2 linked regions of the Minwuia thermotolerans genome follow. The protein of the gene in region 1 interacts with the protein of each later gene in a pairwise test. Links are inferred from orthologs where the notes say so. Each region holds a gene or a part of one and is shown on either strand. Other genes may lie near its edges.

The links.
Region 2: the proteins of ftsA (region 1) and CWC60_RS11030 interact in binary tests that used the Escherichia coli proteins (3 or more experiments, as listed by UniProt). The link is inferred for Minwuia thermotolerans from one-to-one orthologs.

Annotation. Positions count from the first base shown.
Region 1 is NZ_PIGG01000026.1:17,810-29,879, forward strand. The notes cover bases 1,830-4,690. They hold ftsA (cell division protein FtsA), read left to right. Parts: upstream 1,830-2,566; coding sequence 2,567-3,814; downstream 3,815-4,690. Other genes in these bases: CWC60_RS05800 (cell division protein FtsQ/DivIB), read left to right, coding at 1,830-2,562; ftsZ (cell division protein FtsZ), read left to right, coding at 3,959-4,690. Also shown: murB (UDP-N-acetylmuramate dehydrogenase), read left to right, coding at 1-785; CWC60_RS05795 (D-alanine--D-alanine ligase), read left to right, coding at 782-1,687; more of CWC60_RS05800, read left to right, coding at 1,675-1,829; more of ftsZ, read left to right, coding at 4,691-5,623; lpxC (UDP-3-O-acyl-N-acetylglucosamine deacetylase), read left to right, coding at 5,834-6,736; CWC60_RS05820 (helix-turn-helix domain-containing protein), read right to left, coding at 6,776-7,183; CWC60_RS05825 (outer membrane protein assembly factor BamD), read left to right, coding at 7,358-8,209; DNA repair protein RecN, read left to right, coding at 8,222-9,889; NAD-dependent DNA ligase LigA, read left to right, coding at 9,886-11,961. UniProt on the Escherichia coli protein: Essential cell division protein that assists in the assembly of the Z ring. May serve as the principal membrane anchor for the Z ring.
Region 2 is NZ_PIGG01000034.1:58,096-67,063, reverse strand. The notes cover bases 1,891-4,856. They hold CWC60_RS11030 (rod shape-determining protein), read left to right. Parts: upstream 1,891-2,836; coding sequence 2,837-3,877; downstream 3,878-4,856. Other genes in these bases: CWC60_RS11020 (PilZ domain-containing protein), read left to right, coding at 4,645-4,856; CWC60_RS11025 (glutathione S-transferase family protein), read left to right, coding at 3,945-4,553; CWC60_RS11035 (hypothetical protein), read left to right, coding at 2,048-2,674; folE (GTP cyclohydrolase I FolE), read left to right, coding at 1,891-1,985. In the rest of the region: cysS (cysteine--tRNA ligase), read right to left, coding at 1-1,152; more of folE, read left to right, coding at 1,347-1,890; more of CWC60_RS11020, read left to right, coding at 4,857-5,010; CWC60_RS11015 (PilZ domain-containing protein), read left to right, coding at 5,128-5,487; CWC60_RS11010 (NAD(P)H-dependent flavin oxidoreductase), read right to left, coding at 5,480-6,556; CWC60_RS11005 (succinate dehydrogenase iron-sulfur subunit), read right to left, coding at 6,634-7,422; sdhA (succinate dehydrogenase flavoprotein subunit), read right to left, coding at 7,450-8,968. UniProt on the Escherichia coli protein: Forms membrane-associated dynamic filaments that are essential for cell shape determination. Acts by regulating cell wall synthesis and cell elongation, and thus cell shape.

The sequences.
Region 1 (12,070 bases):
ACGATCTCATGCTCTTCATGGCCTACCGGCCAATGGATGCGCCGGTCACCTTCATCGGCGCGGGCGCCAACCTGCTGGTGCGTGACGGCGGCATCCCCGGCATCGTCATCCGCCTGGGGAAGGGCTTCAATCATATCGAGGATGACGCGCGCGGCCTGCGCGTAGGCGCGGGCTGCAGCAACGTCTCGGTGGCGCTGCGGGCGCGGGACCGCGGGCTGAAGGGCTACGAATTCCTGCGCGGCGTACCGGGCACCATCGGCGGCGCGCTGCGCATGAACGCCGGCGCCTATGGTCAGGAGATGAAGGACATTGTGCTCGCCGCGCGCTGGGTGAGGGGGGACGGCCTGCTGCAATGGTCTTCGGTCGAAGAACTCGGCTATGGCTACCGGCACTGTTCGCTGCCCGAGGACCGGATCTTCGTGGAGGCGATGCTGCGCGCCGAGCCGGGCGACCGGGAGGCCATCCGCCGCCGGATGGACGAGATCAGCGCCGAACGCACTACCACGCAACCGGTGAAGACCAGCACCGGCGGCAGCACTTTCGCCAACCCGCCCGCACACAAGGCCTGGGAACTGATCGACCGCGCCGGCTGCCGCGGCCTGGTGATCGGCGACGCCCAGGTCTCGGAGCAGCACTGCAATTTCCTGATCAACCGCGGCGCGGCCACGGCCGCCGACCTCGAGACCCTGGGCGAGACGGTGCGCGAACGCGTGAAGGCCGCCACCGGCATCGAACTCCGCTGGGAAATCCGGCGCATCGGCGTTGCCGGGGGGGCGCGGTCATGAGCCGGATCGCGGTCATCATGGGCGGCTGGTCCGCCGAGCGCGAGGTTTCGCTGGTCACCGGCGGGGCCTGTGCGAAGGCCCTGGAATCGCTGGGCCACGATGTGGTCCGCATCGACGTCGACCGGCGTATTGCCGAGACCCTGAACGCCGCGAAGGTGGATCTGGTCTTCAACGCCCTGCACGGCCGCTACGGCGAGGACGGCACGGTGCAGGGGATGCTGGAGATCATGGGCATTCCCTATACCCATTCCGGCGTTCTGGCCTCAGCCCTGGCGATGAACAAGCCCGAAGCGAAGATTCTGTTCCGCGACGCCGGTATCGCCGTGCCCGACGGCGAGGTCATGACCCGCAAGGCGCTGGCCGCGAGCCGGAAATACGCGCCGCCGCTGGTGCTGAAGCCGCTCAACGAGGGCTCTTCGGTGGGCGTCGAGATCATCCTGGAAGGCGACAATTTCCGCCCGCTCGATCAGGGAGATCCGGATGAGCGCCTGCTGGTCGAAAAATACATCCCCGGCCGGGAAATCCAGGTCGCCGTCATGGGCGACCGGGCGCTGGGCGCCATCGAGATCGTCTCGCCGGGCCGTTTCTACGACTACGAGGCGAAGTATGCGCCAGGCGGGTCCAGGCACCTGATGCCGGCGCCCATGCCGAAAGCCGACTACGAGCTGGCCCTCGACTATGCGCTGCGCGCCCACAAGGCGCTCGGCTGTCGCGGTCTGACCCGGAGCGATCTTCGCTACGACGACACCGGTGAGGGCGGCGCGGAACTCTACCTGCTGGAGGTCAATACCCAGCCGGGCATGACGCCCACGTCCCTGGCGCCGGAAATCGCCGCGCACCAGGGACTCAGCTTCGAGGACCTCTGCAGGGAACTGGTGGAGGACGCATCATGCGACCGTTGATGGCGGACAGCGCCGACCGCGTGCTGGGCGGCGGCGAGAAGGGCAAGGGCGCGGCGGGCCGCAAGGCGCCGGTGGAGCGGGAACTGTTGCGGCGCCAGCGCCACCGCAAGCTCGGCCGCTTCGTCATAGCCGGAGCCTTCGCGGTCGCCCTGGCCGGTGGCTATGTCGGCCTGCAGCGGGACTGGCACGGCGCGGCGCTGGCGGCGATGGACCGGGGCCTCGACACGGCGTTCCGCGCCGCAGGGCTGGGTGTCGCCGAAGTGACGCTGGAAGGCCGTCGCCGCGCCGGCCCCGAGGCACTTCGCCGCGCGCTGGGCGTCGCAGTCGGCGACCCGATCCTGCGCCTCGACCTGGAGGACCTGCAGCATCGCGTGGAGGGCGTCGGCTGGGTCGAGACCGCGACGGTCACCCGCCGTCTGCCGGACCGGCTGCACATCGCCATCATCGAACGCGAGCCCTTCGCGCGCTGGCAACTCGATGGCCGCACCGCGCTGATCGACCGTACGGGCCAGGTGATTCTGGCCGATGTGGGCGCGCGCTACCTCACTCTGCCGCGTCTGGTGGGGCCGGGCGCGAACCTCCGTGCGGCCGAACTGTTCGCCCTGCTGGACAGCGCGCCGGCGCTGAAGCGCCAGGTGAGCACCGCCAGCCTGATCCGGGAACGCCGCTGGGACATCGGCATGGAAAGCGGCGTCACCGTTCGCCTGCCGGAGACCGATCCCGGCGAGGCCTGGGCCCGCTTCAGCGAGGTCAACCGCCGGGACGGGCTGTTGGAGAAGCGTCTGAATCTAATCGATCTTCGCGTGCCCGGACGGGTGATCGTGCGGCTGGAGCCGCCGGCCGCCGAACCCGGCGCGGTCGAGCGGGAGACCTGAAAGCATGGCCAGTTCGCGTTCCCACATCATCGCCGCACTCGACGTCGGTTCCGCCAAGGTGGCCTGCGTCGTCGCCCGGCCCGGCGAGGATGGCTACCGCGTCCTCGGCGCCGGCACGCGGCGCGCGCACGGGCTGCGCAAGGGCGTGGTGACCGACATGGACGCGGCGGAAGCCGCGATCCGCGCCGCCGTGGATACCGCCGAGAAGATGGCGGGTATCGCCATCGACGAGGTCTTCGTGGTGCTCTCGGGCGGCCATCCCGCCTCCCACATGGTGGGTGTCGAGGTGGCTGCCCCGGACCGTCCGATCGGCGACCATGACGTGCAGCGCCTGCTGAAGCAGGCCGGTGCGCGCTCGGAGCCGGGCGAACGCTCCGTGCTGCACGCCATTCCCGTGGGCTTTTCCCTGGACGGCGCGGGCGGCATCCATGATCCGCGCGGCATGGAAGGCCGGCGGCTGGGCGTCGACGTCCACATCGTCACCGCCGCCACCTCGGCCCAGCGCAATCTGGACATCTGCATCGGCCGTGCGCACCTGACGCCGGTCGACCTGGTGGCCGGCGCCTACGCGGCCGGACTCGGCGCGCTGACCTGGGACGAGCGGGATCTCGGCGCGGTGGCCGTCGACATCGGCGCCGGCGTCACCAAGATCGGCATCTTCCGCGACGGACACCTGATCCACGTCGATTCGGTGCCGATCGGCGGCGCGCACGTCACCAACGACATCGCCCGCATTCTCGCCACCTCGATCGATGCCGCCGAGCGGCTGAAGACCACACGCGGCGGCGTCTTCGTCGGCCCGCATGACGACGACGAGACGATCCCCGTGCCCGCGATCGGCGACGGCTGGACCGAGAGCGCATCCAGCCGCATGCCGCTGTCGCTGCTGATCGGCGTCATCCGCCCGCGCGTCGAGGAAATCCTGGAGACCGTGCGCGAACGCATCGAATCGAGCGGTCATGCCGCCATGGCCGGGCGCAAGATCGTGCTCACCGGCGGCGGCAGCCTGCTGTCGGGAATCGACCGCCTCGCCCACGACATCCTGGACAAGCCGGTTCGCATCGGCCGCCCCCAGAACGTCACGGGTCTGCCCGAGGCCATGCTGAGCCCCGCCTACTGTGCGCTGGCCGGCAGCCTGGCCTTCGCCGACCGCAGGCTGGAGGCCCGGGCGCAGCTCGCCGGCGGCCCCACGGCGCAGCGTCGCAGCGGCGGGCTGATCCGCATCGGCCGCTGGCTCAGGGAGAACTTCTGATGGCCCGGGCCGATCGAATCCACACGCAATTCCCCGGTCGGGGAACCGACGGGAAGGCGCGCCCGCGAACAGCGCCACGGGACCGGCAAACCGGCCCCGCAACCCTGAACCCCTCTGTCGAGCATTGAGCAAGGAGGCATCAACATGCCCATCAATCTGACTTATCCGGAACTGACGGAAACGCTGCCCCGGATCGTCGTCTTCGGCGTGGGTGGCGCCGGCGGCAACGCAGTCAACAATATGATCGAATCCGAACTGCAGGGCGTGGAGTTCGTGGCCGCGAACACCGACGCGCAGGCGCTGAACAAGTCCCGCGCCTCCAAGCAGATCCAGCTTGGCGCAGGTCTGACCCAGGGGCTCGGCGCCGGCGCCCAGCCCGATGTCGGCCGCCAGGCCGCCGAGGAGGCCATGCCCCAGCTCATGGAGCATCTCGAAGGCGCACACATGTGCTTCATCACCGCCGGCATGGGCGGCGGCACCGGCACCGGCGCCGCACCCGTGATCGCCCGCGCGGCCCGCGAGGCCGGCGTGCTGACCGTCGGCGTCGTCACCAAGCCCTTCCAGTTCGAAGGCAAGCGCCGCCTGGCGATCGCCGAAGAGGGCGTCAAGGAACTGCAGCGCAATGTCGACACGCTGATCGTCATTCCGAACCAGAACCTGTTCCGCGTGGCCAACGAGAAGACCACTTTCGCCGACGCCTTCAAGATCGCCGACGAGGTGCTGCACTCGGGCGTGCGCTCCATCACCGACCTGATGGTGCAGCCCGGCCTGATCAACCTGGACTTCGCCGACGTCCGCACCGTGATGAACGAGATGGGCAAGGCGATGATGGGCACCGGCCAGGCCGAGGGCGAGGAGCGGGCGCGGCGCGCGGCCGGCGACGCCATCGCCAACCCGCTGCTCGAAGATCTCAGCCTGAAATCCGCACGCGGCGTGCTGATCAATGTCACCGGCGGCATGGACCTGACATTGCACGAGGTCGACGAGGCCGCCAGCCTGATCCGCGAGGAGGTGGACGAGGACGCCCACATCATCATCGGCTCCATCCTGGACCCGGAACTGGACGGCCAGATGCGCGTGTCCGTGGTCGCCACCGGCATCGACGCGATCGAGGAAGAGGCCGCCGAGCCCATGGCCGGCTTCACCCCGCGCGTGGTCGCATCGACGGGTCAAACGGGCCGCCCGGCTGCCACGACGGCGCAGCAGGCCGCCGCCAATCCGCCGCAGCCGCAGCCTTCCATGCCCCGCATGCCGTCCTTCGGCGCCGGTGCGACAGCGCTGAAGATGGAGCCGGAGGATCATGCCGCGCCCGATGAGGAAGCCCGCGTTCAGCCTCCGGTGATCGATGACGTCGCCGAAGCGGCGGCGCGTCCCGAAACCCGGGCCGAAGCCGCCGAACAGCATGCGGACAAGCAGAACTACGAGTTTCCGACCTTCCCGACCAACCGCAACGGTCCGCCGCCGGCCCGTCCGGTGATCGGCAGCAAGGCGCCGGCCGAGCCCGAGCCGAAGCACGCCGGCGCCGCGCCGCGTCATGCTGCGGGAGCGGAAAGGGACGACGCCCCGAAGGCGCGGTCGCTGTTCGACCGGCTGACCGGCCGCGCGCCGAAGCAGGAGGAGGCTTCGAAACCGGAACCGCGCCGCGGTCTGTTCGGCGCCAGGACCGGGGTTTCCGCGGAAGACGAGGCCCGCAGCGAGCCCCAGATGGGCGCGCCGCGTCTGGATCTGGGCGAACCGGAACAGAAGCGCAGCCAGGCCGTCGAAGACGACCTCGACATTCCCGCTTTCCTGCGGCGTCAGGCGAATTGAAGACCGCCCCGCCAGAGGCTTGGCAGGGTAACAGAGGGTAACAAAGAGTGACTTGAGCGCTGTCAGGGCCGTTCATATAACCCTGACAGCGCCTTTCTTTAAGTGATTCAGTCGCTTAATCGAGGCGACAGCAAGGCCGGCGAGGGGCTTTTTTTACCCGGCCGACAGATTGGATGAGTACCGGATCGGGTCACGATAGGGGCATTACGCGTGAGCTTTCAGAAAACCATCGCGAAGGGCGTCGAGCGCAACGGCGTGGGTCTCCACTCCGGCGTGGATGTGCGCCTTGCCCTCAGGCCCGCCCCGGCGAATACAGGCGTCGTCTTCCGCCGTACCGACCTGGAAGGCGATGCCGCCGCGATTCCGGCGCGCTTCGATCATGTCGCCGACACGCGGCTCTGCACGGCGATCGCCAACGCGCACGGCGCGTCGGTCGCCACCATCGAGCACGTCATGTCGGCGCTGTCCGGGATGGAGGTCGACAACTGCTTCGTGGACGTCTCCGGCCCGGAAACCCCGGTGATGGACGGCAGCGCCGCGCCCTTCGTGGAGATGATCCGCGAGGCTGGCATCAAGCAGCAGGATATGCCGCGCCGGGTCATCCGCATCCTTCGCGAGGTGCGCGTCGGCGACGACCGGAGCTGGGCGCGGCTGTCGCCGGCGGACGAGTTCCGGCTGAGCTTCAACATCGCCTTCGACAATGCGCTGCTCGCGGCGCAGTCGACGCAGTTCCATCCCGGCTTCCACAGCTTCGAGCAGGACGTCGCGCGGGCGAGGACCTTCTGTCTCTACGAGGAGATCGAGGGGATGTGGGCGGCCGGACTCGCCAAGGGCGGTTCGCTGGACAACGCTGTCGTGGTGCAGGGCGACAAGGTGCTGAATCCCGAGGGGCTGCGCTACGAGGACGAGAGCGTGCGCCACAAGGCGCTCGACGCGATTGGCGATCTCTATACCGCGGGCCATCGCATCGTCGGCGCCTATCACGGCGAACGCGCTGGTCACGGGCTCAACAACCGGTTGCTGAAGGCCCTGTTCGCGGACCGGGCCAACTACGCCATCGAACAGGAAACGGCTGACTGGGAAGAACTCAGGCTGGTCGACGCCGCCGACTGACCGTCGGCATCCCTTCAGACTGGCATTGCTGCGGTGCGGCTATTCCGCCGCGATCCGGTGGGCCGCCGCCTGGATGCTGGTTTCCTCGCCATCGGCCAGCGCGCGCACCAGGCTGCTGATCGCGCCCTTCACGGTGCCGGTCGGCAGGCGATTGAAATTGCGCGCCAGTTCGATCGTGGTCCGGTTCTGACCGCCATGACCGAGTTCCGGCATCACGGTGGAGGGTTCCAGCCCGTCGAAGAAATATCCGACATGGCAGCCGAGCCGCCGGGAGAGATCATAGAGCCGTCCCGCACTGACGCGATTGGACCCGGTCTCGTATTTCTGAACCTGCTGGTAGGAGATGCCCAGGGTCGACGCCAGATCGTGCTGCGTCAGGCCCAGTTCGGCCCTGCGGCTGCGGATCCGCTCCCCGACATGCCGGTCGACGCTTCGGTCGTGTTGCATTTGGTCTCTCCCTGTCACCAATTGTGATCCAGTTGGGGACTTCGGCTCCGGCCGGGCTCGGTCGGCGTCTGGTCCGCAGCCTCAAGCTTCAAGTCCCGTGCCGTCTTCCGCTACGGCGCGCGGACGGGCTCGGGGCCGCTTGATTTCGCTCATCCGTCGTGAGAATAAGCCCTCATGGACTCCAGATTTCCGATCGTGCGCTCACTGGGCGCGCTGACGCTGCTGACCCTGCTTGCCGCGTTTCTCGCCGGCTGCTCGGGCGGCGAGGACGAGACTCCGGTCGCCAGCGCGCAGCCGGCCCCGGAACCCCCGGTCGAAGTGCTCTACAACAGCGCGCTCGATGCGCTCGTGGCGGAGGAGTACGAACAGGCGGCGGCCGGCTTCGATCTGGTCGAGCGGCAGTATCCCTATTCGGTCTGGGCCACCAAGGCGCAGATCATGGCGATCTTTTCCTATTACATGACCAACGATTACGACCTCGCCATCGGCGCGGCCGAACGCTTCATTCGCCTGCATCCGGGCAGCAAGGACACGCCCTATGCCCACTACATGATCGCGGTCTCCAACTACGAGCAGATCGCCGATGTGGAGCGCGACCAGGGCCGCACGCGCGAGGCGCTGAACAAGTTGCAGGAGGTTCTCCAGCGTTATCCGCGCTCGGCCTACGCTCAGGATGCCCAGGCCAAGCTGGCGCTGACCCGCGATCATCTGGCGGGCAAGGAGATGACGGTCGGCCGCTATTACCTGCAGCGCGGTCACTACGTCGCGGCCATCAACCGGTTCCGCAATGTCGTGGAGCAGTTCCAGACCACCAGCCACACGCCCGAGGCGCTGCATCGGCTGGTCGAATCCTATCTGTCCCTCGGCGTGACCGACGAGGCGCAGGCGACCGCGGCCGTGCTGGGCCACAATTACCCGCAGAGTCAGTGGTATCGGGACTCCTATGCCATGCTCCAGGGCGAGGACCTGGAGCCGGAGCCCAGCGAGGGCTCCTGGATTTCGCAGGTCTGGAACAGCATTTTCTGATGTATATGGGCGATGCTCCGGTCGCTCTCGATTCGTGACATCGTCGTCTTCGACCGGCTGGATATCGATCTGGCCGGCGGCCTTTGCGCGCTGACCGGTGAGACCGGCGCTGGCAAGTCCATCCTGCTCGATTCCCTGGGCCTCGCCATCGGCCAGCGCGCCGAAGGCCGGCTGGTCCGCTCCGGCGCCGACCGCGGCGCAGTGATCGCCGTCTTCGAGCTTCCCGGCGATCATCCCGCGCAGGAACTGTTGCGCGAACAGGAAATCGAGCCCGAGGACCAACTCATCGTCCGCCGCACCCTGTCGGCGGACGGCCGCAGCCGGGCCTTCGTCAACGACCAGCCGGTCAGCGTGGGCTTCCTCGCGCGGCTGGGCGAAACCATTGTCGAGGTACATGGGCAGGCGGCGGAGGTCGGGCTGATGAAGACGGCCAACCATCGTGGCATTCTGGACCGCTTTGCGGGCAACGACGCCCGCCTGGCGGCCGTCGCGCGGACGCACGCCGAGTGGCGGCGGCTGGAGAAGGCACACGCCGCGCGCGTCGCGGAAGTCGAGAAGGCGCGGGCGGAGCAGGACTTCCTTGAACACGCCCTGGCCGAGCTGGAGGAGCTGGCGCCGGAGCCCGGTGAGGAGGAGCGGCTGGCCGAGCGCCGCGGTTTCCTGATGCAGGTGGAGAAGATCGCCGAGGCGGTCTCCGACGCGGTCGGCGCATTGGAGGACGAAGGCGGTGTGGCCTCCCGCCTGCGCGCCGCCGAACGCGCCCTGGACCGGGTGCGGGACCGGGCCGCGGGACGGCTGGAGGCGGCGCTCGACGCACTGGCGCGGGCGGCGGTGGAGGCCGATGAGGCGGTGAACGCGATTTCCGCCGTGGCGGCCGATCTGGACGCGGAACCGGGCGAACTGGAGCGCGTCGATGAGCGGTTGTTCGCGCTGCGCGGCGCGGCGCGCAAGCACCGGGTCGAAGCGGCCGGTCTCCCGGAACTGCTGGAACGCTACCGCAGCCAGCTCGCCGCGATCGAAGGCGGCGGCCGGGACATCGAGCGGCTGGCCAGCGAAGCACAGGCAGCGCGGGAGACCTATCTTGCGGCGGCGGAGACGCTGTCGGCCGCGCGCCGCGAAGCGGCCGGCCGGCTGGATGAGGCGGTTCGCGGCGAACTCGAGCCCCTTCGAATGGGCGGGGCGCGGTTCCTGACCGGCGTCGCGCCGCTGGGGGAGCAGGACTGGGGCGCGCAGGGCGCCGATCAGGTGCGCTTCGAGGTCGCCACCAATCCGGGCGCGGAGCCCGGCCCGATCGCGAAGATCGCTTCGGGGGGCGAACTCTCGCGTTTCATGCTGGCGCTGAAGGTGGTGCTGGCCGGTTCGGGCGATGCGCCGGTGCTGATCTTCGACGAGGTCGACCGAGGCGTCGGCGGCGCGACGGCCGACGCCGTGGGCGAGCGGCTGCAACGTCTCGCCGGGCGCTTCCAGGTTCTGGTCGTCACCCACAGTCCGCAGGTCGCCGCGCGCGCGGGGCGGCAGTGGCTGATCGCCAAGGACGTCTCCGACCGCGCCACGACGCGCGTTGTCCGGCTGGAAAGCGGCGAACGGCGCGAGGAGATCGCGCGGATGCTTTCCGGCGCTGAGATCACCGCGGAAGCGCGCGCCGCCGCCGACAAGCTGCTGAGCGGGAGGCAGCCATGAGCGACAAGGCGCCGATCGAAGCGCGCGAGGAGCACGCCGGGCTGGTGAAGCAGATCCGCGAACACGACCGCCGCTATTACCAGGAGGATGCGCCGACGGTCACGGACGCCGAATACGACCGGCTGCGCGCGCGTCTGGAGGAACTGGAGGCGGAGCATCCGGACCTCGTGACCCCGGACAGCCCGACGCAGAGCGTGGGCGCGGCGCCGGCCTCCGGCTTCGGCAAGGTGACGCACGCCCGGCCCATGCTCTCGCTGGGCAACGCCTTTTCCGAAGAGGACGTCGCCGACTTCATCCAGCGCGTGCGCCGGTTTCTCAACCTCGACGCCGAAACGGAAATCGCGCTCAACGCCGAGCCCAAGATCGACGGGCTGTCGGCCTCGCTCCGCTACGAGAAGAGGCGGCTGGTCACCGGCGCAACGCGCGGCGACGGCTATGAGGGCGAGGACGTCACCGCCAATATCCGCACCGTGGGCGACATTCCGAACGAGTTGCCGAACGGCGCGCCGGATGTCTTCGAGGTGCGCGGCGAGGTCTACATGTCGAAGACGGCCTTCGCCGAGCTGAACCGCGCCCAGGCTGAGGCGGGGCGGCAGATCTACGCCAATCCGCGCAATGCGGCGGCCGGCTCGCTCCGCCAGATCGACGCTTCGGTCACGGCGAACCGGAAACTCGCCTTCTTCGCCTATTCCTGGGGGGAGGTCTCGGCCCTGCCCGCCGACACCCAGTCCGGCGTGCTGGCGGCGCTCGAAGGCTGGGGCTTCACCATCAATCCGCTGACGCGCATCTGCCACGGCATCGACGAGATCATGGCGCTCTACCGGGAGATCGAGGCCGGGCGCGGGGAACTCGACTACGACATCGACGGCGTCGTCTACAAGGTCGACCGCCTCGACTGGCAGGACCGGCTCGGCTATGTCAGCCGCAGCCCGCGATTCGCCATCGCCCACAAGTTTCCGGCCGAAAAGGCCATGACGGTGCTGAAGGGCATCGACATCCAGGTTGGCCGAACGGGCGCGCTGACGCCGGTGGCGCGGCTGGAGCCGGTGACCGTCGGCGGTGTCGTGGTCTCCAACGCGACGCTCCACAACGAGGACGAGATCGCCCGCAAGGACGTCCGTATCGGCGACACGGTGATCCTGCAGCGCGCCGGGGACGTGATCCCGCAGATCCTGGGCGTGGTCGAGGACAAGCGGCCCGGGGACGCGAAGCCCTACGAGTTTCCCGAGACCTGCCCGGCCTGCGGCAGCCACGCCGCCCGCGACGTGCGCGCCGACGGCCAGCTCGACGTGGTGCGCCGCTGCACCGGCGGACTGATCTGCCCCGCCCAGGCGGTGGAGCGGCTCAAGCACTTCGTCTCCCGCAACGCCTTCGACATCGAAGGTCTGGGCACGCGGCAGATCGAGATGTTCTTTCAGGAAGGCGTGATCCGAGCCCCTGCGGACATCTTCACCTTGCCCGGGCGCAACGGGGAATTGAAGCTGGAGGAACGCGAGGGCTTCGGCGCGACATCGGTGCGGAACCTGTTCGCCGCCATCGAGGAACGCCGCGAGATCGGCCTGGACCGTTTCCTGTTCGCCCTCGGCATCCGCCATGTGGGCCAGCAGACCGCGCGCGTGCTGGCGACCAACTATCTCAGGCTCGACGACCTTCTGGCGGCTGCAAGGGCGGCGGCGGAAGGACCGGAGTCGGAGGCCTATCAGGAACTGGTCGCCATCGACGGCATCGGCGCGACTGTCGCCGACGCGCTGGCCGAGTTCGCCGCCGAACCGCACAACCGCGAGGTTCTCGACGCGCTGCTGGCGGAAGTGCGGGTCACGGATTTCGAAGCGCCGAAGCGCGACACGGCGGTCGCCGGCAAGACCGTGGTGTTCACCGGTACGCTGGAAACCATGACCCGGGACGAGGCCAAGGCCCGTGCGGAATCGTTGGGGGCAAAGGTTTCCGGCTCGGTCTCGAAGAAGACCGACTACGTCGTCGCCGGCCCCGGGGCCGGCTCCAAGGCGAAGAAGGCCGCCGAACTGGGCATCACGACCCTGACCGAGCAGGAATGGCTGGAACTTATAGGCTAAAGCGTTCCGGTGTTTGATTGAATCGCCGCCGCCGCTTGGGTGTCATGCCCGCCCCCGTGCGGGCATCCGGCCAGGATCATCGACTTGCGGCGCAGCCGCTCCGAACCCC
Region 2 (8,968 bases), on another replicon or contig:
GCCGAGCAGCCAGCAGGCGTCGCGCAGGACTTCCGCCCCCGTTTCGCCCTGTTCGACGGCGCGCGCGATGCGGAAGATCTCGGCCAGCGCCTTGGGCGTGTTGAGGTCGTCCATCAGCGCCGCGAGCACCGCGGCGACGTCCGGGTGGCCGCTGTCGGGATCGGCCGCGCGCACGCCGCGCAGCAGGCCGTAGATCCGGTCCAGATTCTTTCGCGCCTGGTCCAGCCCGGCCTGCGAGAAGTCCAGCGGATGGCGGTAGTGGCCGGACAGCAGCAGCAGACGCACCGCCTCCGCCGGCTCCCGGGACAGAAGGTCGTGGATCAGCAGCACGTTGCCCACCGACTTCGACATCTTCTGGCCCTCGATGCGCAGCATGCCGTTGTGCATCCAGTAGCGCGCGAAGACCTCTCCGCCGTGGGCGCAGGTCGACTGCGCCATTTCGTTCTCGTGGTGGGGGAAGATCAGATCCTGTCCGCCGGCGTGAATGTCGATGGTGCGGCCCAGATGCTTCTCGATCATCGCCGAGCATTCGATGTGCCAGCCCGGCCGGCCCCGGCCCCAGGGACTGTCCCAGCCCGGCTGTGTATCGTCGGAGGGCTTCCACAACACGAAATCCGCCGGATCCTTCTTGTAGGGCGCCACCTCCACGCGGGCGCCCGCGACCATTTCGTCGCGGCTCCGATTGGACAACGCGCCGTACTGGTCGAAGGATGTGACGTTGAACAGCACGTGGCCCTCGGCCTCATAGGCGTGGCCGCTTTCGACCAGACGGGCGATCATGTCGACGATCTCCGGGATCGTCTCGGTCACACGCGGCACGACATCGGGATCCAGAACCCCCAGCGCCCGGACGTCGTCGCGATAGGCTTCGGCATAGCGCCGCGTGATGGTCTCGATCGGAACGCCTTCGCGGCGTGCGGCGTCGATGATCTTGTCCTCGACGTCGGTGATATTACTGGCGAAGACAACGCCCGGATAGAGCCGTTTCAGCAGGCGGTGCAGCACGTCGAAGACCACTGCAGGCCGCGCATTGCCGATATGCGGATGGTTGTAGACGGTGGGTCCGCAGACATACACCGTTACCCGTTCCGGATCAGCGGGCCGGAAGGCCTCTTTCCTTCGGGTCAGCGTGTTGTATATCTGCAGCGTCATGTACAGCGTCCTCCGTCAGGTGAAGGGCCGTTGTAGTTGGAATGACGGCGCATTCAAGGGCGGGGAGGCCCGTGGTTGTCACGCCGGCGCGGGTGCGCCATTTGATTAATCCAGGCGCATAAGGTCAAATGAACCGGCCGATGGCAGGTTGCGTAGAACGCTGCGCGCGAGTTGAGACAAGGAGCCGCGACGCGATGGACGTTTTGGTGAACGGACCCCGAGAAGATACCCGGGGCCGCGAGTACGACCCGGCCACTGGCAAGAGCCGCCCGAGCCGGGAGGAGGCCGAGGCCGCAGTGCGGACCCTGATAGAATGGGCCGGAGACACGCCGGACCGCGAGGGTCTGCGCGACACGCCCGGACGCGTCGTGCGCGCCTATGAGGAATTCTTCGCCGGCTATGACGAGGATCCGGAAGAGGTGCTGGGCCGCACCTTCGAGGAGGTCGAGGGCTATGACGACATCGTCATGCTGCGCGACGTCCGCCTGGAGACCCATTGCGAGCACCACATGGTGCCGATCATCGGCAAGGCGCATGTCGCCTATTTCCCGGCAGGCCGCGTCGTCGGCATCTCCAAGCTGGCCCGCGTGATCGACATCTACGCCAAGCGGCTGCAGACGCAGGAGACCATGACCGCGCAGATCGCCGCCACGCTGGAAAAGGTGCTGCAGCCCAGGGGCGTCGCCATCCTGATCGACGCCGCCCATCAGTGCATGACCACGCGCGGCGTCAAGAAGCCTGGCGTTTCCTGCATCACCACCCGCTTCACCGGCATCTTCCGGGAAGACCGGGACATGGAGCGGCGTTTCCTGGACCTCTGCCGCGGCGTCTGAGCCCCGTAATCGTGATCGCGAAAACAGGTGACGTGGCGCAGGAGCGTTACCATATATGTTTTATGGGACTCTTCGCGCAACATCTGGCCGCCGCCGGCCTTGTGGCCCTGGCGGCGGCGTGCACGCCTTCTCAGCAGGTCACGGTGACCGGCTCGAACGCCGCAGCGCTGACGCCGTCGGCTGTGGAAAGCGTGGCGGTCGTCCCGTCGGAGAACGCTGACGGGGCGTCGAAGGACTACAGTGCCCAACTGGAAAGCAGGCTCCGCGCCGCGGGCTACCGCCTGGCGCCGCGCACCGAGGCGACGCTGTTCGCGACGCTGGACCATGATGTCGGCGAGCCCCGCACGGAGATCGTCGAATTCGAGGTTCCCGAATACCGTACGGAAGAGCGGATCGAGCGAGTCAACGGCCAGTTCGTGACCTTCTACGAAGACGTCCTGTACGGCTACCGCATCGAGACCTACGAGGAGACCGCCTATCCGGCCCATGTCGAGGTGAGCATCTACCGCGCCGGTTCGGGGGCCGCACCGCCCGAGATCGTCTACCGGGGCCGCGCCCGGACAGAGGGGCGCTGCGGCGACATGGACCATCTGATCGGACCGCTGCTGGGCGCATTGTTCGAGGATCTGGATCTGTCGCGCAGCGGCGATACCGTGCACGAACACCGCGTCAAGGTGGAGGACTGCTGAGCCCTTCCGCTGCGCCGCGATGGCGGATGCAGCGGCGCTTCCCGCCAACGAAGCTGTTGCGCCATGGCGATTCTTGCGCCACAACCAACGGCGCACCTCCGGACATCGACAACCGCGTTATTTCCGTCCGGGCGTTTGAAATCAGGGGTCCGTTCACGTTCAATGTTTTCCAGGCTTCTAGGCTGGCTGTCCGCCGACATGGCAATCGATCTCGGGACGGCCAATACGCTGGTCTACGTCAAGGGCCGCGGCATCGTCCTCAACGAGCCGTCGGTGGTGGCGATTACCAATCACCGGGGCAAGAAACACGTTCTGGCGGTCGGCGACGAGGCCAAGCTGATGCTCGGGCGCACGCCCGGCAACATCGAGGCGATCCGCCCGCTGCGTGACGGCGTCATCGCGGACTTCGACGTCGCCGAAGACATGATCAAGCACTTCATCCGCAAGGTGCACAACCGGCGCAGCTTCGCCAGCCCCCGGGTCATCATCTGCGTGCCCTCCGGCTCCACGGAGGTCGAGCGCCGCGCGATCATGGAATCGGCCGAAAGCGCCGGTGCGCGCCAGGTCTTCCTGATCGAGGAACCGATGGCCGCCGCGATCGGCGCCAACCTGCCGGTCACGGAACCCACGGGCTCCATGGTCGTCGACATCGGCGGCGGCACCACCGAGGTCGCCGTGCTCTCGCTGGGCGGCATCGTCTATTCCCGCTCCGTCCGCGTCGGCGGCGACAAGATGGACGAGGCGATCATCGCCTATATCCGCCGCAACCATAACCTGCTGGTGGGCGAAAGCTCCGCCGAACAGGTGAAGAAGGAGATCGGCTCCGCCTGCCCGCCCGACGAGGGCGACGGCATGACGCTGGAGATCAAGGGCCGCGACCTGATGAACGGCGTGCCGAAGGAACTGGTGATCAGCCAGCGCCAGATCGCCGAAAGCCTGGCCGAGCCGGTCGGCGCCATCATCGAAGCCTGCAAGGTCGCGCTGGAGCATACCGCGCCGGAACTCGCCGCCGATATCGTCGACAAGGGCATCGTGCTGACCGGCGGCGGCGCGCTGCTGGGCAATCTGGACTATGTCCTGCGTCACGCCACCGGCCTGCCCGTCTCCATCGCCGACGAGCCGCTGAGCTGCGTCGCCATGGGCACCGGCCGCGCGCTCGAGGAGATCAAGACGCTCAAGCGCGTGCTGCTCAATACCGACTGAGCGGGATTCGACAGGACCGTCGCCCGCGCTATCTGGTCCGGAGACGGGACAGCGAGGGGGGATTTCCATGAAACTCTACGATCTGAACGCCGGCTCCAATCCGCGGCGGGTGCGCATCTATCTGGCCGAGAAGGGCCTGGAGGTGCCGATGCAGGCGGTCGACATGATGAGCCACGAGAACGAGGCGCCCGACTACCTGAAGATCAACCCGCTGGGAAAGATGCCGGCGCTGGTGCTCGACGACGGCACGATCCTGACCGAATCCATGGCCATCTGCCGCTATTTCGAGGAACTGAACCCGGATCCGCCGATGTTCGGCCGCGACGCGCTGGAAAAGGCGCAGGTCGAGATGTGGAACCGCCGCGCCGAGCTGGAGGTCGCAATCCCGACCGCCCAGTGCTTCCAGAACACCCACGAGTTCTGGAAGGACCGCCTCGAGCAGGTGCCCGCCTGGGGCGAGGCCTGCAAGGCGAAGGTCTTCGACCGTCTGCGGATGTTCGACGCTCACATGGAAGGCCGCGAATTCCTGGCTACCGGCGACTACACGGTCGCCGATATCTCGCTCCAGTGCGGCATCCTGCTGGGCAAGGCCGTCGGCATCCGCGTGCCCGACGAACTGGAGAACCTCTCCGCCTGGTGGCGGCGCGTCACCTCCCGCCCGACAGCGCGGGCCTGAATCTCACGGCGCCACGGCGCCCGCCACAGGACTGACCGCCCGCGGACGGGCACCCGTGTGAGTGGCATCGCGCTTGCGACTGCCGTTGGCCATGAGGGGAATCGAACACATCGCAAGACTTCTGGGCCTGGGACGCAAACAAATTGCGTCACAGGACCGGCGAGCGTCGCAAAGAGTGACAATCAACCTGCCCGTGCGCGTGACCGGCGAGAATGACTGCGCCAATGGCGCCTGCATTGCCCGCAATGTCTCAGAGGGCGGCATGCTGGTCACGCCGAACCTGACCGGTGACCGCGGTCGGCGAGTCAGGGTCGACCCGGGCCAGGGCGCGGAAGCCGTGACGGCGCGGATTGTCGGTCAGCGTCCGGAGGGCACGGGCCTCGCCTTCCTGGCCGGGGAAGAAGGCCGGGCGCTGGCCCACTGGATGGTCGAGCGCGCCCATGGCGGCGGCGCCTGAGGCGACTGCCGTCGACAGTGTAATCACCTGACACCACTCCGCCTTAACCGGGCCTTAAGCCCCGCCGATCCATCCTGCGCCGGTCAGAGTAACAAGGGTGTTCCCCCGATGGGCATGATGTCCGATCTCGCGCGCCGCGTACGTCAGTTCAACATGCTGTTTGCGCCGCCGCCGCAGCTTCGCCGGCAGCATGAGCGCTTCGAGGTTTCCGTCGAGATCGAGATCGAGACGGCGGACGGCACGATCAGCCGCTGCCGCACCATCGACATCTCGAATGGCGGCGTGTTCGTGGAGCCGCCCCTGCCCGCCGAAGTCGGCGACCGCATCTACATCAGCGTCGGCATGCTGCTGCGCCGCGTCGAGGGCGAGGTCCTGGCCCACCGTGGCGGGGGCTCCGCGATCCGCTTCGCATCTGCGGCCCATGGCGCGGCGCTGACGGCCTGGCTGCTCGACCAGAGCCGCCGGAAGGTCAACTGACCGCCGAGAGACGCGCCAGAGCATCCGCGATCAGCCGGCGCGTCAGTTCTCCCGCGCCGGTCGGCCGCGCCAGTCCGGCCGCCTGCCCCGACCAGAGCGAAGAGAAGTCGGCCCGTCCCTGGGCCTCGGCCGCCTGCTTGAGCGGCGCCAGCGCCTCGCCCGCCGTGGGAAACGGCGGCGCCTCGGCGGCCATCGGGCCGACCTCCCGCATCACCCGGTTGACGATGCCGCGCGCCGGCCGCCCCGAGAAGACATTGGTCAGCGCCGTCGAATCGTCGACGGCCTCCGCGAGCGCCTGACGGTGCAGATCGGAGATCGTCGCCTCGGGCGTGAACAGGAAGGCCGTGCCCACCTGAACCCCGGCGGCGCCGAGCACCAGCGCCGCCGCCACGCCGCGGCCGTCGGCAATGCCGCCGGCGGCGATCACCGGCGCCGCGACCGCGTCCGCAATCTGGGGCACCAGGGCCATCGTGCCGGCCTGGCTGGCTATGTCGTCGCCCAGAAATATCCCGCGATGGCCGCCGGCCTCATAGCCCTGGGCGATGATGGCGTCGCAGCCCCGCGCCTCGAGCCAGCGCGCCTCCGCCACGGAGGTCGCGGAGGCGATGATCTTCGCGCCGGCGGCCCGGACCCGCTCCAGCAGGTCCCCCGAGGGCAGGCCGAAATGGAAGCTGACCACGCCGGGCCGGACCTCCTCGACGACCTCGCAGGCCCGGTCGTCGAAGGGCTCGCGCAGCGGCGCGGCGGCCGCCCGGCCCGGATCCAGCCCATGCTCCTCGTAATAGGCGGCAAGCCGCCGGCGCCAGCGGTCCTGCGCCGCCGGGTCCGGCGGGCGGGGCGCATGGCAGAAGAAATTCATGTTGAACGGCCGGTCGGTACGCTGCCGGATCACACCCGCTTCCGCGCGCATCCTGTCGCCGTCCAGCATGGCGCAGGGCAGCGAACCCAGCCCCCCGGCGGCGGAGACCGCAGCGGCCATCTCGGCGCCGTTGGCGCCCGCCATCGGCGCCTGGATCAGCGGCAGTTCGATCCCCAGCAGGTCGGTCAGTCGGGTGTCAAACCGTGTCATGACGTCCTCCGGAAAGCAAAGAGGGCCGCTGCCCCGGATCGGGCGCGGCCCTCGATAAGCTCAAGCGGCGCGATGAATCAGAGCTTGCGCTCGACCATCATCTTCTTCAGCTCGGCGATCGCCTTGCCCGGGTTCAGGCCCTTCGGGCAGGTCTTCGCGCAGTTCATGATGGTGTGGCAGCGATAGAGCTTGAAGGGATCCTCCAGCTTGTCGAGCCGGTCGCCCGTCGCCTCGTCACGGCTGTCGATGACCCAGCGATAGGCCTGCAGCAGGACCGCCGGACCCATGTAGCGCTCGCCGTTCCACCAGTAGCTGGGGCAGGAGGTCTGACAGCAGAAGCACAGGATGCACTCATATAGGCCGTCGATCTTGGAACGGTCCTCGCGCGCCTGCAGGCGCTCCCGGTCCGGCGGGGCCGGCGACTTGGTCTGCATCCAGGGCTCGATCGAGGCGTACTGGGCGTAGATATGGGTCAGGTCGCCGACCAGATCCTTGACCACTTCCAGATGAGGCAGCGGATAGATCTTGACGTCGCCCTTCACCTCGTCGACGCCCTTGGTGCAGGCCAGCGTGTTGGTGCCGTCGATGTTCATCGAGCAGGAGCCGCAGATGCCCTCGCGGCAGGAGCGGCGGAAGGTCAGCGTCGGATCGACCTCGTTCTTGATCTTGATCAGCGCATCGAGAACCATCGGCCCGCAGTCGTCCATGTCCACCTCATAGGTGTCCACGCGCGGATTCTCGCCCGAGTCCGGATCGTAGCGGTAGATCTTGAAGGTCCGGGTATTGGCGCCGTCGCCGGCCTTGGGCCAGCTCTTGCCACTACCGGACTTGATGCGGGAGTTCGCCGGCAGATTGAATTCAACCATTGCTTCGTCCTCTTGGGCTGCGCGGCGTCAGTAGACGCGCGCTTTCGGCTCGATGTACTCGATCTCGTTGGACAGCGTGTAGGTATGCACCGGCCGGTAGTCGATGGTCACTTCGCCGGATTCGTTGATCCAGGCCAGCGTGTGCTTCATCCAGTTGGCGTCGTCGCGGTCCGGGAAGTCCTCGTGGGCGTGGGCGCCGCGGCTTTCCTTGCGGTTCTCCGCCGAATGCATGGTGACCACCGCCTGGCGGATCAGGTTGTCGAGCTCCAGGCTCTCGACCAGGTCCGAGTTCCAGACCATCGAACGGTCCGTGACCTTCAGGTCGGGCATTTCGCGGTAGACCTCGTCGATCTTCTGCTTGCCCTCGGAGAGCACCTCGGAGGTGCGGAACACCGCGCAATTGTCCTGCATGACGCGCTGCATCCGGTCCCGGATCGCCGCCGTCGGCGTGCCGCCACTGGCGTTGCGGACCTTGTCGAGCCGCGCCAGCGCCTTGTCGACGGAGGCCTTGTTTGTCTCCGGCAGGGAGCGGCCCGCCTCCAGGATCTCGGCGCAGCGATTCGAACAGGCGCGCCCGAACACCACCAGGTCGATCAGTGAATTGGAGCCCAGACGGTTGGCGCCATGGACGGAAACGCAGGCGGCTTCGCCTGCAGCCATCAGGCCGGGCACCACCGCGTCGGGATCGCCGTCGCGCAGCGTCAGCACCTCGCCGCGGTAGTTCGTCTGGATGCCGCCCATGTTGTAGTGCACGGTCGGCAGCACCGGGATCGGCTCCTTGTTGACGTCCACGCCGGCGAAGATGCGGGCCGATTCGGAGATGCCCGGCAGGCGCTCGGCGATGATGTCGGGGTCCAGGTGGTCCAGGTGCAGGTAGATGTGATCCTTGTCCTTGCCCACGCCGCGGCCCTCGCGGATCTCCATGGTCATGGAGCGGCTGACCACGTCGCGGCTGGCCAGATCCTTGGCCGACGGCGCATAGCGCTCCATGAAGCGCTCGCCCTCGGAGTTCACCAGGTAGCCGCCCTCGCCGCGCACGCCCTCGGTGATCAGGCAGCCTGCCCCGTAGATGCCGGTGGGATGGAACTGCACGAACTCGAGATCCTGCAAGGGCAGGCCCGCGCGCAGCACCATGCCGCCGCCGTCGCCGGTGCAGGTATGGGCCGAGGTCGCCGAGAAATAGGCGCGGCCATAGCCGCCGGTCGCCAGGATGGTCATCTGCGCGCGGAAGACGTGCAGCGTCCCCTCCTGCAGGTTCCAGGCGAGCACGCCCTGACAGGCGCCATCCTCGTCCATGATCAGGTCGATGGCGAAGTACTCGATGAAGAAATGCGTGTCGTTCTTCAGCGACTGGCCATAGAGGGTGTGCAGCATGGCGTGGCCGGTGCGGTCGGCCGCCGCGCAGGTGCGCTGCGCCGCCGGGCCCTCGCCGAAATTGGTCGTCATGCCGCCGAAGGCGCGCTGGTAGATCTTGCCCTCGTCGGTGCGGCTGAAGGGCACGCCGAAATGCTCCAGTTCCAGCACCGCGTTGACCGCGTCGCGCACC